DNA from 4 places in the Streptomyces sp. NPDC090499 genome. Region 2 is predicted to be linked to each of the others. Evidence: riboswitches for the same ligand, from Rfam matches in the RefSeq annotation. Region 2 holds a riboswitch; each other region holds the start of a gene.
What was found. Region 2 has a riboswitch for cyclic di-AMP ahead of ACIQVL_RS40070 (M23 family metallopeptidase). Riboswitches for the same ligand answer to the same signal wherever they lie in the genome.
Positions count from the first base shown of each region.

Region 1: linked by a shared signal. The riboswitch ahead of ACIQVL_RS19735 (C40 family peptidase) and the one ahead of ACIQVL_RS40070 (M23 family metallopeptidase) in region 2 are both predicted to bind cyclic di-AMP.
Region 3: linked by a shared signal. The riboswitch ahead of ACIQVL_RS13665 (NlpC/P60 family protein) and the one ahead of ACIQVL_RS40070 (M23 family metallopeptidase) in region 2 are both predicted to bind cyclic di-AMP.
Region 4: linked by a shared signal. The riboswitch ahead of ACIQVL_RS14650 (transglycosylase SLT domain-containing protein) and the one ahead of ACIQVL_RS40070 (M23 family metallopeptidase) in region 2 are both predicted to bind cyclic di-AMP.

Region 1 is NZ_JBIVXP010000005.1:96,440-100,782, reverse strand. Features, by position in the region: gene ACIQVL_RS19745 (ATP-dependent Clp protease proteolytic subunit) at 1-93, shown strand, start outside; gene ACIQVL_RS19740 (hypothetical protein) at 101-409, shown strand; cyclic di-AMP (ydaO/yuaA leader) riboswitch at 771-955, shown strand; gene ACIQVL_RS19735 (C40 family peptidase) at 959-1,432, shown strand; gene ACIQVL_RS19730 (ATP-binding protein) at 1,470-1,928, opposite strand; gene ACIQVL_RS19725 (helix-turn-helix domain-containing protein) at 2,141-3,001, shown strand; gene ACIQVL_RS19720 (DUF397 domain-containing protein) at 3,011-3,238, shown strand; gene ACIQVL_RS19715 (8-amino-7-oxononanoate synthase) at 3,349-4,343, opposite strand, start outside.
Region 2 is NZ_JBIVXP010000017.1:32,713-37,055, forward strand. Features, by position in the region: gene ACIQVL_RS40055 (GNAT family N-acetyltransferase) at 1-932, opposite strand, end outside; gene ACIQVL_RS40060 (HPr family phosphocarrier protein) at 1,109-1,390, shown strand; gene ACIQVL_RS40065 (GntR family transcriptional regulator) at 1,642-2,337, opposite strand; gene ACIQVL_RS40070 (M23 family metallopeptidase) at 2,704-3,459, opposite strand; cyclic di-AMP (ydaO/yuaA leader) riboswitch at 3,472-3,635, opposite strand; gene ACIQVL_RS40075 (M16 family metallopeptidase) at 3,826-4,343, opposite strand, start outside.
Region 3 is NZ_JBIVXP010000003.1:364,771-369,113, reverse strand. Features, by position in the region: gene ACIQVL_RS13670 (tellurite resistance/C4-dicarboxylate transporter family protein) at 1-358, opposite strand, end outside; gene ACIQVL_RS13665 (NlpC/P60 family protein) at 593-1,765, opposite strand; cyclic di-AMP (ydaO/yuaA leader) riboswitch at 1,773-1,948, opposite strand; gene pcrA (DNA helicase PcrA) at 2,261-4,343, shown strand, end outside.
Region 4 is NZ_JBIVXP010000003.1:579,804-584,146, forward strand. Features, by position in the region: gene ACIQVL_RS14640 (outer membrane lipoprotein carrier protein LolA) at 1-105, opposite strand, end outside; gene ACIQVL_RS14645 (polyprenyl synthetase family protein) at 610-1,620, opposite strand; cyclic di-AMP (ydaO/yuaA leader) riboswitch at 2,910-3,106, shown strand; gene ACIQVL_RS14650 (transglycosylase SLT domain-containing protein) at 3,112-3,600, shown strand; gene ACIQVL_RS14655 (HAD family hydrolase) at 3,614-4,343, opposite strand, start outside.

The DNA.
Region 1 (4,343 bases), on a different contig from region 2:
GTCCTGGACGCGCCGCAGGCGCTGGCGTACGGGCTGGTGGACCGGGTGGTGCCCACCCGCCGGTCCCTGCCCGGCCTGCCGGACGCGGGGTGAGCGGCCGATGCTGCCACCGGAGCTTCCGCCGCTGCCGGCGCTGACCCGCGCCGAGGGCGAGCTGATCGACCGTTATCTGGACGTGGTGGATCTGCTGGGCCGGATCAATCCGGCGCGGAACGAGGACACCTACCGCGGGCTGCGCGCCGCGCAGGCGCTGGTGCGCGCGGCGTCCGAGCTGCGTGACGCGCTCGCCCTGATGCATCTGCGGGGCGAGACGGAGCTTCACGGGGACACGCTGGCACGTGCGTTGCGGGTGCTCGACGGCGAGCGCCGGACCGCTCGCGTCGCGCTCCCGCCCGACTGCGTAGGTTGACACCCGCCGGACTCCGGTCCGGCCCGTCGACGGCGCGGGCGGGCCGGAGCCGAAACGACCCAAAGGGGTTACCGCCGTTCGGCGGAGCGTGGCGTGGTTTTACCCGACCGCGGAAGCCGCTCAGGTTGCCTGCGCGGGGGTGCCCGCGGGCGGCTTCCGCGCAGGTCCGGGGCTACGCAGGGCAGTTGACGGAGAATCGAACAGAAGGCTGTCCACCCGAACGGGTGGGTGGTGAGTAACCCCACAAATCCCCGATTCCGTTGGGATTTTCGGACACGCGTGAGTGAAGATCCCTGTCTGACGACAAGCCCCCGCCACAGCGGCGGGGCGGTCCGGGCGGACGCCGAGTCCTGCCGCCGCCCGGATTGACCCGTCGACAGAAGTGCATCGGCAGGAGTGGAGGACCCAAGCACGACGGGTCGCCGGCACGGTCACGCCATGACCGGGCCGAGCAGCCCTTGGGGTGAAGCCGTGGTGACACGGCCGGGCAACTTCGCCAGCCCGAATCCGACAGGTCATCCTTCACAGGCGGCTGACGAAGGGTTGCGCATGACTGCGCTCAATCGTGTTCCGTCGCTGATGGCCCGGGCCGGTACGGCCTCGGCGCTGACCATCGCCGCCGTGGGCGGCTCGATCGTGATACCGGGTGTCGCCTCCGACGCCTCGGCCGCCACGATGGCGACGAAGGCACTTCAGGTCGCCGCCTCGAAGAAGGGCTCGCCCTACAGGTGGGGCGCCACCGGACCGAACAGGTTCGACTGCTCCGGGCTGACGCTGTACTCGTTCAAGAAGGCGGGCAAGAAGCTGCCTCGTACGGCTGCCCAGCAGTACAACAAGACCCGTCACATCTCGGCCGGCAACCGCAAGGCCGGGGACCTGGTCTTCTTCCACTCGGGGTCCAGCGTGTACCACGTCGGCATCTATGCCGGGAAGGGAAAGATCTGGCACGCCCCGAAGACCGGGGACGTGGTCAGGCTCCAGAAGATCTGGACGCGCAGCGTCTGGTACGGCCGGGTCAGCTGACCCGTTCCCACGACGGCCGGCCGGCAGGGGCTCGGGGCTACGGCTCCTGCTGGCCGGCCGCCGTGACGGTGCCCGCCGGGACCGTCCAGGGCAGTTCGATGGAGACGGTCTTGCCGCCCTCCCGGGTGGGGCGCACCCGGAGCTTGCCGCCGCACTCGGCGGTCAGCCAGCGGATGATGACCATGCCGCGTCCGTTGTCCTGCTGGACCGCGGCGGGGAGTCTCTTCGGGAAGCGCGGATGACTGTCCGTGACGCCGATGCACAGCTGCTCGTCCCGGTCGAGCACGAGGTCCACCGTGAAGGTGGGTGACTGCCCGAAGGTGTGCTGCACGGCGTTGGTGGCGAGTTCGGAGACGATGAGGCGGACGGTGTCCGCGGTCTCCGTCTCCCGTGGCAGCCCCCACTCCGCGAGGGTGTCCAGCACGTAGGAGCGGGCGGCGGAGACCGAGGCGGGATCGCTCGGCAGAGTGACGGATGCTTCCAGGTGGTCTGCCATGGCGACGTCGTCCCTTTCCTCGGGACCGGAGTCCGACACGGAGCGGATGGTTCGAGTACGGTCCCGGACTGGTGCTTCTTCGCCAGACTGCCATTACCGGGCCGGTCACGGGGAGCGATCCACCAAGATATGCATATATCTGTCGCTCGAAGCGGTGAACTCTGCGACCTCAGACCGTATTTGGGCGGCTCGGAAGGAGTAAGGAGTAGCCCATGCAGAACGGTCCCGCGGTACGCCGCCGGAAACTGGGCGCCGAACTGCGCACACTGCGCACCGGCGCCGGCCTCACGAGCGGTGAGGCCGCCCGTCTGGTGGGCTGGCATCAGTCGAAAGTGAGCCGGATCGAGACCGGCGCCAGCGGTGTGAAACCGGCCGATGTGCGGTTACTTCTGGACGCCTACGGCGTGGTCGAGGGGCAACTGCGCGAGTTGCTGCTGGTGTTGGCGGGGTCGGAGGACACGGCGGGCCGGCATCACTGGTGGCACGCCTATCGTGGGGTCCTGCCGCCCGCCTACCGGGACTTCATCAGCCTGGAGTCACAGGCCCGCGCGATGCGCACGCTGGAGACCCTGGTCGTACCGGGGCTGCTGCAGACCCCCGAGTACGCACGCGCGGTGACCCGGGCGGCCATGGACGGGCACGCCGACGACTCCCTGGACACCCTGGTGGAGGTACGCCTGGCCAGGCAGGACGTGCTGCGCAACGATCCGCCGCTGGAGCTGAGCGCGGTCCTGGACGAGGCGGTGCTGCGCCGGGAGGTGGGCGGTCCCGGTGTGATGGCACGGCAGCTGGAGCGGCTGATGGAGGCGGCCCGGCTGCCGCAGGTACGGCTCCAGGTGCTGCCGTTCGCGGCCGGAGCGCATATCGGCATCACCGGACCTTTCGTAATCTTCTCATTTCCGAGCACTTCTGATCTGGACGTGGTTGTTATCGACCAGTTGACGAGTAGCCTCTACCTGGAGCGGAAAGAAGACCTGCAGGCCTACACGGAGGCCTTCGACACGCTCCGGATCCACGCCCTTTCGCCCGAGGACTCGTTGGATTACATCGCCGCAATAGCTGACGGCGCGTAAGGAGGCACCATGACTGCACTGCCTCGGAACGTACCTTCAAGTGCTGATCTGCACGGACTGCGGTGGCTGCGCAGCAGCTACAGCACCGGAGCGAACAACTGCGTGGAGACGGCACGGCCGCGCTCCGGCCCGTCGGCCGGACTGCTCGCCGTGCGCGACTCCAAGGCTCCGGCCGGACCCGCACTGCTCTTCTCCCCCGAGAGCTGGGCGGGTTTCACGGCGGCACTCGCCGGCTGATCAGCCCCCGAAGAGTCTGATCAGACACGAACGAAATCGATCAGACTCGCACCCATCCGTTCCCGACTCCGTATCCGCTCGCGAGCCAGGCCCGGCCGTGTCACGCCGACTCATGGTCGTGTCTTGCCGATCACACGTACAGCGCGTTCGATCTCGGCCCCGGAGAGGTCCGCACGGGCGGTCAGCCTGAGCCGCGAGATGCCGTCCGGCACCGACGGCGGACGGAAACAGCCCACGGCCAGGCCTGCCGTACGGCAGTCGGCCGCCCACCGCACGGCCTGCTCCGGGGACGGGGCTCGCACGGAGACCACCGCGGCGTCCGGACGTACCGCTTCCAGACCCGCGGCGGTCAGCCGTGCGTGCAGTTCCGCGGCCACCTCGCGGGCCCGCTCCGCACGCGCGGGCTCGCGGCGCAGCAGCCGCAGCGCCGCCAGCGCCGCGCCCGCCGCGGCGGGGGCCAGGCCGGTGTCGAAGATGAAGGTCCGGGCCGCGTTCACCAGGTGGTCGATCACCCGGGCCGGGCCCAGCACCACCCCGCCCTGGCTGCCCAGCGATTTCGACAGGGTCGCCGTGACCACGACGTCGTCGGCCCCGGAGAGCCCGGCCGCGTACGGCGCGCCCCGCCCGCCGTCCCCGAGCACCCCGAGCCCGTGGGCGTCGTCGACGAGCAGCCCGGCGCCGTGCTCCCGGCACGCCTCGGCCAGCGCGGCCAGCGGTGCCGCGTCCCCGTCGACCGAGAACACCGTGTCGGAGACGGCCACGGCGGGCCCCTCGTGCGTCCCGAGGGCCTTGCGCACGGCGTCCGGGTCGGCGTGTCCGACGACCTGGGTGGCGCCCCGGGCCAGCCGGCAACCGTCGATCAGGGAGGCGTGGTTGAGGGCGTCGGAGACGATCAGGGAACCGTGCGGGCCGAGCGTGGTGACGGCGGCGAGGTTGGCCGCGTAACCGGAGGAGAAGACCAGGGCGGCCTCGAACCCGCAGAAATCGGCCAGCTCCCGCTCCAGCTCGGTGTGGAGTTCCGTCGTGCCGGTCACCAGCCGGGAGCCGGTGGAGCCGCCGCCCCAGGTCCGGGCCGCCCCGGCCGCGCCCTCGGCGACCTCCGGGT
Region 2 (4,343 bases):
TAACCCGCGGCGAGGACGACGAGTCCCTGGACGCCGTGTTCGCCGCACTCGGTGACGACCTCGGGGACGTGCTCGGCGGGCACGGCGACCACCGCGAGGTCGACAGGGCCGTCGATGTCCCGCACGGAGCGGTGCGCGGGCACCCCGTCGACCTCCTTGAGGTCGACGGGGAAGGCCCGGTTCACGGCGTGCAGGCGGCCGGTGAAGCCGGCGTCCCGCAGGTTGCCGAGGACGCTGCGGCCGACCCCGCCGGGCGTGCGGCCGACGCCGATCACGGCCACCGACCCCGGTGCCAGCAGCCGTCGTACCGAGCGGGCCTCGGCGCGCTGCTCCCGGGCGCGCTGCACGGCGAGGGAGCGGTCGGTGGGCTCCAGGTCGAACTCCAGGCGGACGACACCGTCCTCGAAGCTGCGCTTCTGGGTGTAGCCGGCGTCCATGAACACCTTGATCATCTTGGTGTTGGCGGGCAGCACCTCGGCGGCGAAGCGGCGGATCCCGCGCTCGCGCGCGACGGCCGCGATGTGCTCGAGGAGGGCGGAGGCGACGCCCCGGCCCTGGTGGGCGTCCTGGACGAGGAAGGCGACCTCGGCCTCGTCGGCGGGCGCGGAGGCGGACGTCCCGTCCGGGCCAATGCGGTCATAGCGTACGGTTGCGATGAACTCGCCGCCGATGGTGGCTGCGAGTCCCACCCTGTCCACAAAGTCGTGGTGCGTGAAGCGGTGGACGTCCTTGGCGGAGAGCCTGGGGTAGGGCGCGAAGAAGCGGTAGTACTTCGACTCGTCCGAGACCTGCTCGTAGAAGCTGACCAGGCGCTCGGCGTCATCGACGGTGATGGGCCGGACGCGCGCGGTACCCCCGTCGCGCAGCACCACGTCAGCCTCCCAGTGGGACGGGTACTCGTGCCGGTCCTGCGGGTCCGCCGGGGTCTGCATGGGCCCCAGAGTACGGCTCGCGTCCGACAACGGCGCGAGGCAGTCTGTGGAGGACGGACGTCGGACCGAGGCCGCGGTCCGACGGCACACCGGCAGGGGCACACGCCCCCTCCGGGCATGCTTCACGGTATGGGAAACTGGTCTAGACAACCCTGAACACCGAAGGGCAGCATCACATGGCTGAGCGCCGCGTCAACGTCGGCTGGGCCGAGGGCCTCCACGCCCGCCCCGCTTCCATCTTCGTCCGGGCCGCCACGGCCGCAGGTATCCCGGTGACGATCGCCAAGGCCGACGGCAACCCCGTCAACGCGGCCTCCATGCTGGCTGTCCTGGGGCTGGGCGCCCAGGGCGGCGAGGAGATCGTCCTCGCCTCCGACGCCGAGGGCGCGGACGCCGCTCTCGACCGCCTGGCCAAGCTGGTCGCCGAGGGTCTCGAAGAGCTCCCCGAGACCGTCTGAGCGACCTGCACCCGCACGTCCGGGGCCGCGCCACTCCCCAGGGGGTCGGCGCGGTCCCGCCGTTTCACCACCGCCCGTACCGGACCGCACCCGGCTTTACGACGCCCCGCCCCGGAGTTTACGGAGACCCCCGCACCCGGCTTTGGTGCGGGCACACGAAACGAGCGCGACCGTGAATTCCCGGCGCGCGTGAATTCGGGCAGCGGAAATACGCCCCGCCGAATAACACCTCTTTGTATACGGCGCGCGTGTTAATGCCGCAGGCCCGACATGTTTACGGGATGTTGCGAAGTCCTCACACCGTTCGCCCGTTCGGAGGCGCCGGGAAATCGCAGCCGGTGGGAGAGCGTCGAGCGCTCGGTGTGCATCGCCGTGATCGCCCGGGCCCGGTCGCCGTCCCCCCGCGCCACCGCGTCCACGATGGCGCCGTGCTCCGTCCAGGACTCCACGGGGTTGGCGGGCGTCTCCACGGTGTACATCCAGGCGATCTTGTGGCGCAGCTGGGTGAGCGTCGAGGTCAGGGCGTGGCTTCCGGAAGCCTGCGCGAGGGTCTCGTGGAACCAGCCGCCCAGGGAGCGCAGATCCTCGCTGTTGCCCCGCCGGGCCCGCTCCTGCCCCAGCCTGACCAGTCCGCGCAGCACCTTGAGGTGGGCCTCGGTGCGGCGCTGGGCGGCCCGGGAGGCGCCGAGCGGCTCCAGGAGCATGCGCATCTCCAGCAGGTCGGCGGCCTCCTGCTCGGTCGGTTCGGCCACGCACGCGCCCGCGTGCCGGCGCGTCACCACGAAGCCCTCCGCCTCCAGGGTGCGCAGGGCCTCACGGACGGGGACGCGCGAGACCCCGTAACGACGGGCCAGGAGTTCCTCGGTGAGGCGGCTGCCGCGCTCGTAGACACCCGCGACGATGTCGTCCCGGATCGCCGTGCATACCGAGTGCGCCGGAATACGCATGTCCGACCTCCGCCTTAATCCCCGGGAAACGCCGCCGAGTGGCGTCCGTTCCGTGACTCTATTGCAATGAGCCGGAATTTCCGAAGGGGGGCCGGAATCCAGGGATATATTTTGGACAGTGACGGCACGAAAACGACGAAAGCCCCGGCGCGCGGGCCGGGGCTTCGGAAGATCTCACGAGTGGGTGTCGCGCGGTGGTCGGGTGCGGGTGCCTCGTGGCCGGTCGCGCAGTTCCCCGCGCCCCTTTCAGGGGCGTCGGCGCAGCGCCCCTTCAGGGGCGCGGGGAACTGCGCGGGCAACCCCGACGCTCCCGCACCGGACCACCGAGGCCGCGTCGGCCCCGGTGCGGCAGCCGTCCGGCTCTCGTCAGACGTCCACGCCGTGCTTGCGGAGATAGGCGACCGGGTCGACGTCGGAGCCGTACTCGGCGGTCGTACGGGCCTCGAAGTGGAGGTGCGGACCGGTCGTGTTGCCGGTCGCGCCGGAGAGGCCGATCTGCTGGCCCGGGGTGACCTGCTGCCCCACCGAGACGCCGATCGACGAGAGGTGGCCGTACTGGGTGTACATGCCGTCGGCCATCTTGATGACGATCTCGTTGCCGTACGCCCCGCCCCAGCCGGTGGAGACGACCGTGCCGGTGCCGACCGCGTGCACGACCGTGCCGCTGGCGGCGTGGAAGTCGATGCCGGTGTGGGCGCCGGAGGACCACAGGGAGCCGCCGGTCTTGTAGCCGGTGGACACGTAGGAGTCGCTGATCGGCGCGACGAAGGTGTTGAGGCGCTTGCGCTCGGCCTCGCGGGCGGCGCGCACCTCGGCCGCGCGCTCCTTCTTGGCCTGCTCCGCGGCCTTCTTGCGGGCGGCCTCCTCGGCAGCCTTGCGCTCGGCGACCGCCTTCTGGGCGGCGGCCTGGGCGTCGATCTGCTCGGCGACGGAGTCGCTGATCGTGATGACCGGGGTGAGGCCGGTCTGCTCCACGGAGTTCTCGGCGGCGAGCGCCGGGGCGGCGGAGACGGTGCCGATGACACCGGTGGTGGTGAGGGCCGCGATGCCGGCGGCCTGCGCGGTGGTGCGCTTCACCCGGCCGGGACGACGGTGCTTCCCGGAGGCGCACATGAACGCCATGTAGAGGCTGGTCCTTTCCTTCCCTCTCGCCTACCGGGTTAGCTGACGGGTTCGGAGCAGGAAGGTCTCCTACGGACCCCCTCGCGACACGCGCGGGCGCCCGATTCACCCCAGGGACTGCGTGGGTCCCCGGCTCCCCTGGCTCGCGCCGTACGGGGACTCGGCGATGGCTGTCCGGTGCCGCGGACGCGGCGCGATGCCTGACGGACAGCCCGGAAGAACCTACGAGGGCCCGCCTTCAATGCTCAAACGGATCACTGCTTTTGTCGCGTATCCCACAGGGCAGACAGGCAACCTCCGCCCCAATTCGGACATTCCAGAGCCCTGGTGGCCGGGTGGCCACCAGGGCTCCGCACGCGCGTGCCGCTACTCGGCGGCGACGACCGTGACTTCGCCGATCCCGAGCGCCTCCACGGGCTCCTTGATCTGCGCCGCGTCCCCGACGAGGACGGTCACCAGGCGGTCCACCGGGAAGGCGTTCACGACCGCCGCGGTGGCCTCCACGGTGCCGGTGGCGGCCAGTTGCCGGTACAGCGTGGCCTGGAAGTCGTCGGGCAGGTACTGCTCGACCTGGTCGGCCAGGGTGCCCGCGACGGCCGCCGCCGTCTCGTACTTGAGCGGCGCCACCCCGACGAGGTTCTGCACGGCCACGTCGCGCTCGGCGTCCGTGAGGCCCTCGGCGGCGAGCGTGCGCAGCACCGTCCACAGGTCCGACAGGGCCGGGCCGGTGTTCGGGGTGTCCACGGAGCCGCTGATGGCGAGCATCGAGGCGCCGCTGCCGTCGGGGGCGGACCGCAGGACCTGCCCGAAGGAACGGACGCCGTAGGTGTAGCCCTTCTCCTCGCGCAGGACGCGGTCCAGGCGGGAGGTGAGCGTGCCGCCCA
Region 3 (4,343 bases), on a different contig from region 2:
GCCGTACGACGAGGACCAGCAGCGGTGGCCACAGCACCGCCGACAGCGCCAGCAGGGCCTCGGCGAGGGTCTGCCACCCGAGCGCCGAGAACCGTGTCCCCAGCACCGCCGTCGCCGCCACCGCGGTGAGCGCGCCCGGCGTTCGCGCCTGTTCCGCCCACTGCCGGCGATCGCGCACCAGCCGTACGACGAAGTCCGCGGCCAGCGCCACCCACATCGCGCCGGCCACCGCCAGCGCCACCCTGGACACGGTCTCCGCGCCGACCAGGTGCAGCCCCACCGACATGATGCCGGTGGCCATCACGGCGGCCCCGGCCGCGGGCGGACGCTGCGCCCACCAGGCGCGGAGAGGTGACATGCCGGATATGTCCCTGATGCTAGGGAGAGCCGGCCGCGGTGCGGGCGGGGCACGCGCGCGTGCGGCCCGAAAACCGCGCCGGACGCGCGAACGTACGGTCGCGGCGGACAGGAGTGCCAGGGGGCTTCGGCAGGAGGCCGGGGTTGCGTGACGGCGGGCGGGCGCCGTGGTGTGTGCGGGCCGGCGGAGGGAAGCGGGTGGGGGCGCCCGAGAGGTGACGGGCGCCCCGCGGGGTCAGGCCGGGCGCACCACGCTGTGGATGATCGACTCGCCGCCGTAGTAGATCGACTCCTCGCGGACGTAGGCGCCGGGCTTGGGGGCGTGGATCATCATGCCGTTGCCGATGTAGATGCCGACGTGGCTGACGTCGTCGTAGAAGAAGACCAGGTCGCCGGGCTCGGCGTCGGCCAGGGAGACGGTGGTGCCGGCGTTCACCTGGTCGTAGGTGGTGCGGGGCAGGGAGACGCCCGCGGCCTTCCAGGCGGCCTGGGAGAGCCCGGAGCAGTCGTAGGAGCCGGGGCCGGTGGCGCCCCAGACGTACGGCTTGCCGATCTGTGCGCGGGCGAAGGCGATCGCCTTGGCTGCCTTCGTGGCGTAGGCGGAGTCCGAGCCGGAGCCGGAACTGGAGCCGGAAGAGGAGCCCGAGCCGGAAGAGGAGCCGCTCGACGCAGAGGACGACGACGCCGCCTGTTCGGCCGCCGCGGCCTGCTGCTTCGCCAGCTCCGCCGCCTTGCGGTCCGCCGCCTCCTGCTGCTGCTTCTCGATCGCCGCCAGCCGGGCCTTCTCCGCGGCCGTCAGCTGGGACAGCAGCTCCCGCGCGGAGGCCAGCTTCGTCTGCACGGTGGTCTTGGCGGTCTTGAGGTCGTCCTGCGTCTCGGTGAGCGTCTCGAGGCTCTGGGAGGCCTCCTGCCGCTTCTTCATGGTCGCGGACTGCTCGGTGACGTAGTCGTCGACCGCGCCCTTCTGGCGCGAGGTCAGGCGGCTCATCAACTGGTCCTGGTCGAAGTAGTCCTGGGGACTGTCCGCGAGCAGGAAGGTCGCCGTGTCGGGGACGCTCGCCCCGGTCCGGTACTGGGCCGCCGCGAACGAACCCAGTTCCTCACGCGCCTTGTTGAGCCGGTCGGTGCGCCGGGCGACGTCGTCGAGCAGGGTGTCGACCTGCTTGCGCTGCTTGCCGGTCCGCTCCTTGGCCGCGTTGTACTTCTCGGTCGCCGACTCCGCCTGCCGGTACAGGGAGTCGACCTTCTTCTCGACCTCCTCCAGGCTCGGCTTGCCGTCGTCGGAGGGCGCGGCCTCGGCCGTCTGGGAGAACAGGGCCATGGACGTGAGGGCGGCGGTGGCCAGGGCGGGGGTGCGTATGCCTGCCGCGCGTGTTCCTGACGGCCGGGACTTGCGGTGCGACGCCAACGGGGGCGACTCCTTCCAATGTTCCGCCTACCGAGTTAGCTGTCGGGTTCGGGCGGGTGGTTCGGAAGGGTTGCCCTACGGTCCGTTCCCCCGGTGGGGAGTCGGGACCGATTCACCCCAAGGTCGGTGTGGGTCCCCGGCTCCGGGTGCGCGGCGGCACTCCGGACTCGGCGGAGGCCGTGCGGCCCGGCGATGTTCGCCGGTGGGGGTCGTACGGCCTGCCCGGCACGCTAGCCAACTCGTGTGGTCCCTGTGAAGTTTGATGTGCGATATGCCCGATACATTTTCGTGACCTTGGCGTTGCGGCGTATCTGGGTGGGGCGATTCGGAACGTTATGGGCGACTTGCCTGGTGGTGTCGGAAGGTTCGAGGTGAGTGTTCGCGGCTGCGGGACGCGCGTCGACCTGCCGTGACGGAGTGGATCTGTTCGGTCACCGGGGCGAGTTTTCGGGGCGGCGGCCGGTTGTCGGTGGGGCGCCCTAGACTCGGAGAGCGATGAGCAGCCTCTTTGACGACAGCTTCCTGGCGAGCCTCCAGGCCCCCCGCGGCCATGACGAGGAACCTCCGCCGCCGCCCGAGGACGAGCACGCTCCGGAGCCGGTTCCGGACGATCTGTTCGGCGGGAAGTTCGACGTGCCCCCGGACCGGGACACCTACTACCGCGACGGCGCAGCCCGCCCGGCCCTGGACACGGCCGCGCTCCTGGAGGGGCTGAACGACAACCAGCGGGCAGCCGTCGTGCACGCCGGCTCACCGCTGCTCATCGTGGCCGGCGCCGGTTCCGGCAAGACGCGTGTGCTCACCCACCGCATCGCCCATCTGCTCGGCGCACGCCAGGTGCACCCGGGCCAGATCCTCGCGATCACCTTCACCAACAAGGCCGCGGGCGAGATGAAGGAGCGCGTCGAGCACCTCGTCGGCCCGCGGGCGAACGCGATGTGGGTGATGACCTTCCACAGCGCCTGCGTGCGGATCCTGCGCCGGGAGAGCAAGAAGCTCGGCTTCACCTCCTCCTTCTCGATCTACGACGCCGCCGACTCCAAGCGCCTGATGGCCCTGGTCTGCCGCGACCTGGACCTCGACCCCAAGCGGTTCCCGCCGAAGTCGTTCAGCGCCCAGGTGAGCAACCTCAAGAACGAGCTGGTCGACGAGGAGGACTTCGCCGCCCGCGCCAGCGACGGCTTCGAGAAGACCCTCGCCCAGGCCTACGCCCTCTACCAGTCGCGGCTGCGCGAGGCGAACGCCCTCGACTTCGACGACCTGATCATGACGACGGTCAACCTGCTGCGCGCCTTCCCGGACGTCGCCGAGCACTACCGCCGCCGCTTCCGGCACGTCCTGGTCGACGAGTACCAGGACACCAACCACGCCCAGTACGCCCTCGTGCGCGAACTGGTCGGCACCGGTGTCCGCGCCGACGGCACCGACACCCCGCCCGGCGAGCACGACCTGCCCCCCGCCGAACTCTGCGTCGTGGGTGACGCCGACCAGTCGATCTACGCCTTCCGGGGCGCCACGATCCGCAACATCCTCCAGTTCGAGGAGGACTACCCGAACGCGACGACGATCCTCCTGGAGCAGAACTACCGCTCCACGCAGACGATCCTCTCCGCCGCCAACGCGGTCATCGAGCGCAACGAGTCCCGCCGCCCGAAGAACCTGTGGACCAATGCGGGCGCGGGCGCGCAGATCACCGGCTACGTCGCCGACACCGAGCACGACGAGGCGCAGTTCGTCGCCGAGGAGATAGACCGTCTGACGGACGCGGGCGAGGCGAAGGCGGGCGATGTCGCCGTCTTCTACCGCACCAACGCGCAGTCCCGTGTCTTCGAGGAGATCTTCATCCGGGTCGGCCTGCCCTACAAGGTGGTCGGCGGCGTCCGCTTCTACGAGCGCAAGGAGGTCCGGGACGTCCTGGCGTACCTGCGGGTGCTGGCCAACCCGGAGGACTCCGTGCCGCTCCGGCGCATCCTCAACGTCCCCAAGCGCGGCATCGGCGACCGCGCGGAGGCGATGATCGACGCCCTCGCCCAGCGCGAGAAGATCAGCTTCCCGCAGGCGCTCAAGCGGGTCGACGAGGCGTACGGCATGGCCGCGCGGTCGACGAACGCGGTCAAGCGGTTCAACACGCTGATGGAGGACCTCCGCACGGTCGTGGAGTCCGGCGCCGGACCCGCCACAGTCCTGGAGGCGATCTACGAACGCACCGGATACCTCGCCGAGTTGCAGAACTCCACGGACCCGCAGGACGAGACCCGCATCGAGAACCTCCAGGAACTCGCCTCCGTGGCCCTGGAGTTCGAGCAGGAGTCCGGCGAGGGCGAGCAGACCGGCGGCCTCGCCGACTTCCTGGAGCGGGTGGCCCTGGTCGCCGACTCCGACCAGATCCCCGACGACGACGAGAACGGCGACGGCGTCATCACCCTGATGACCCTGCACACCGCCAAGGGCCTCGAATTCCCGGTGGTGTTCCTGACCGGCATGGAGGACGGCGTCTTCCCGCACATGCGCGCCCTCGGCCAGACCAAGGAGCTGGAGGAGGAACGGCGGCTCGCCTACGTCGGCATCACGCGTGCGC
Region 4 (4,343 bases), on a different contig from region 2:
CGCGACGGGGACGACGTATCGTGCGGCCTTGCGCCGTCGCTCGGCGCGCAACTCGTCGCCGGCCTGCGCGGCCCCCGTGCTGTCGTCGGATTCGTACGGTGCCATGTGTGCCTTACCTCCGTCGTCGGCGGCGGCCGTCCTCGCACGTGTCCCACCCTGAGCCGCCATTCTCACCCGAATCAGTGAGTGGTGGTGATTTCCGTGGCTTCCATCTCACCAAATCGAGGGCAGGTAAGCGTCAGACCACGGAGCCAACTCCGCGTACACCTGCGGTATGACACAAGGGTGGAGGCGCCCTCTCCGACCCGTAGGGGTCGTGCGGCGAAGGCGCCTTCTGTCACGCGCCGTGTCCGTCGCATAACGTGCCGTGCCCGTCTGCCGACGGTCCGTGTCCGGCCGGCTCGCGTGCCGTGCCCGTTGCTCCCGAGATCCGGTACGGGGACGTTGCCGGTGCCCCGTTCGTCGCCCTGGTCGGCGTCGCGCCGGGCGAAGACCCGGAAGCCGCCGTCGCCCTTGCCCTTGGCGCTGTGGCGGATGCGCAGGTCGGTGGGACGGCCGGCGCTTTCGGCGAGCGCGGAGCCCGCGGGGCTCTCCGGAGGGGCTGTCCGGCTATCCGGCCCGGTGCACCACTGCGTCGCACAGCTCCACGAGCGCCGCCTTCGGGTCGCACTCCGGCAGCGGACTCAGTGCGGCCCGCGCTTCCTCCGCGTACCGGACCGCGTCCCGGCGGGCCTGCTCCAGCGCAGGATGCGCCCGCAGCGCCGTCAGGGCTTCCGCGTGCCGTGCGTCGTCCGTGAGGTCGGAGTCCAGCAGCTCGCACAGGGCGATGTCCTCGGCCAGCCCCAGCCGGGCCGCCCGCTCGCGCAGCCGCAGCACCGGAAGCGTGGGCACGCCCTCACGGAGGTCTGTCCCCGGGGTCTTCCCGGACTCGTGGGAGTCGGAGGCGATGTCCAGGACGTCGTCGGCGAGCTGGAAGGCGACACCGAGCCGTTCGCCGTACTGGGTGAGGACGTCGACGACCGTCTCGTCGGCACCGGACAGCATCGCGCCGAAGCGGCAGGAGACGGCGACCAGCGAGCCGGTCTTGCCGCTGAGCACGTCGAGGTAGTGCTCGACCGGGTCGCGGCCGTCCGACGGGCCTGCCGTCTCCAGGATCTGACCGGTCACCAGCCGTTCGAACGCGAGGGCCTGGACCCGGACCGCCTCGGGGCCGAGGTCGGCGAGGATCTGGGAAGCCCGGGCGAAGAGGAAGTCGCCGGTGAGGACCGCCAGCGAATTGCCCCAGCGGGTGTTGGCGCTGTCCACGCCGCGGCGCACGGCGGCCTCGTCCATGACGTCGTCGTGGTACAGCGTGGCCAGGTGGGTGAGCTCGACGACGACGGCCGACGGCACGACCCCGGGCGCGTACGGGTCGCCGAACTGCGCGGCGAGCATCACCAGCAGCGGACGGAACCGCTTGCCCCCGGCCCGTACGAGGTGCTGCGCGGCCTCCGTGATGAACGGGACCTCGCTCTTGGTGGCGTCTAGCAAGCCTTCCTCGACAGCCGTCAATCCGGCCTGGACATCGGCTTCCAGAGCCTGGTCCCGCACGCTCAGCCCGAACGGCCCGACGACGGTCACGAGGGGTCTCCTGTCTGCTGGTGTCTACTGGCGATTACGCGGTTTGTCGATAGGTCGCTGCCATCACTCAAGTCAGCGTATCCGGTCAGGTTTCGATCACCGATAGCGCCCACGGTTACACCCCGGGCGCTATCGGATCACGACCGTTATGTTTTTGATCAGCTGATATGACCTGACATCCACTGACTTAACAGGAAGTGCGGTCAGTTGTCCCGAACCGAGGCACTGGTCGTGTCCCGCACCGGTCACCGCACCGGGTCCGGATCCGGGACGGCATCCCGGGCCCGTCCGGCGGCGGGCCCTCCGCACGGCCGCCGCCCGGAAACGGCCCCGCTCGCCCCGGCCGACGTCGCCACCCGTCCGGGCGCACTCTCCTCCGTCCGCCCGAGCGGACAGGGGCACCCGATGCACGAACGGCGGCATCCCGTATCCATCCATACACCCTTCCTCCACGGGACCTCGCACGACGACCTCCGCATTCCGCCGACCCGCACCCCTCGGTCTGCGCCGCTCGGCATGCACCCTTCGGCCTGCGACTCCTGGATGCGTGCTCCCCCTGACCGTCACCCCGTCGGCCGACGGAACGGCATCCCTATCCGCACACGGTGCCCGCAGCACCTCTGCCGGCCCGCAGGGACAACACACGCCCGGGTTCCCACTCGGGCCGCCGCCATGTCAACGACTGGCACCACAGGGGAGGTTCCGTCCTCACGATGGACACACCCACCGGCGATCCCCGCCCCCCGGCACCCTCCCCGACGTGACGAGAATCACGCGCCCGCACATCGACCCTCGACGCACTCTCCGCGCCCGGACCCACCAACCGGCCGCCTCACCTGCGCCGTTGAGCCCGGCCAGCGGCACGCACCCACCCTCCTCGCCCGACCCGCATCGGCCAGCAGCCCCAGAGGCCATCAATTCGGACTAATCTCTCTAATCATCCATATAAGGACATCGGCGAGTGCAATTCAAACGAATACGAGCCTGGCGGTATTCCGCCGAACCAGGAAAAAGGCGGATTCCACTAGTCCCACATGCCCGATTTGCCGCCATTGCGTATTCGTGAAGTAGGTCACGTGGACCCGGACACGGCAAAGGCTGTTAGGCGACCCTCTCTCCCCTTTCCCTGTGGGCCAGTTGAGGGTTGGCAACCGCAAAGGATCAAGCGCCTCATGCGGCGCAGATCAAGGTCAATCGGCATGTTGTGTGAATCAGGCTCTTGTTTCGGACATGTGCTCTCGCATACGTTCCGGCTCGCCGGGCGGACGCCGAATCCTGCCGCCGCCCGTAGTGACCCATCGACGAGTTCATTCGCATGGCAGGAGCGGGGGACCCAGGTAAGTCGCCGGACCGGGCGACCGACGTCAGAGAACAGACGTCGTTCCGGAACGGCTAGGGGTGAAGTCGTATCGCCTTCGGGCGGTGCGGCCGGGCACTCCCCGGGCCCGAACCCGACAGCTCACCTCGCAGGCGACGGAGAGGAACCTCGCCATGCCTGCAGCCGCTCAGCACCGCCGTCCCCGCCGTAACGACATCGTCCGCCGACTCGCCGTCGTCGGCACCGGCGCCGCCGTCCTCGCCCTCCCGCTCATCGGGGCGACGACCGCGTCCGCCGCCTCCTCCACCACCACGACGGCCTCGACGACCCTCGCCGGGTACCCGAACAACCTCGACGGCTGGATCCGCGAGTCGCTCGCGATCATGGCGGAGAAGAAGATCCCGGGCACCTACAACGGCATCTACCGCAACGTGATGCGGGAGTCCTCCGGCAACCCGCAGGCCATCAACCTCTGGGACTCCAACGCGGCCGCCGGCATCCCCTCCAAGGGCCTGCTCCAGGTGATCGACCCGACGTTCAAGACGTACCACGTGGACGGCACGTCGTTCGACGTCTACGACCCGGTCGCGAACATCACCGCCGCCTGCAACTACGCCGCCGCGCGGTACGGCTCGATCGACAACGTGCACGGCGCGTACTGATCGACGTCCCGCTTCAGTCGAAGAGTCTTTCGAGGACGACGGCGATGCCGTCGTCCTCGTTCGACGTGGTGATCTCGTCCGCCATCGCCCTGAGTTCGGGGTGGGCGTTGGCCATCGCCACCCCGTGGGCCGCCCACTCGAACATCGGGATGTCGTTGGGCATGTCGCCGAAGGCGATGGCCCGCCCGGGGCTCAGCCCCAGCCGGTCGGCGGCCAGCGCGAGCCCGGTCGCCTTGGTCACGCCGCACGGCTGCAGTTCGACGGTGCCCGGCCCCGACATCGTGACCGTAGCCAGCGATCCGACGACCGAGCGGGCGGTCGTGGCCAGTTCGTCGTCGGACAGGGTGTGGTGGCGCAGCAGCACCTTGCTGATGGGCGCGCACCACAGGTCGTCGCGCCGGGCGACGCGCAGCGCGGGCAGTGTGGGATGGGGCATCAGATAGCCCGGCTCGATGAGCGTGAGCCCGTCCACACCGTCCTGGTCGACCGCCGCGTACACCTGGCCGACCTCGGCCTCGATCTTGCCGAGTGCCGTCTCCGCCAGCTCCCGGTCCAGGGTGACCGACCACAGCAGCCGGTCCGCTCCGGCGTCGTACACCTGCGCGCCCTGGCCGCAGACCGCGAGCCCCGCGCAGCCGAGGTCGTCGAGGAGCGGCCGCACTCTCGGGGCGGGACGGCCGGTCACCACGAGGTGCTGGGCTCCGGCCCGGCGAGCCCGCCCGAGCGCGGCCAGGGACCGTTCC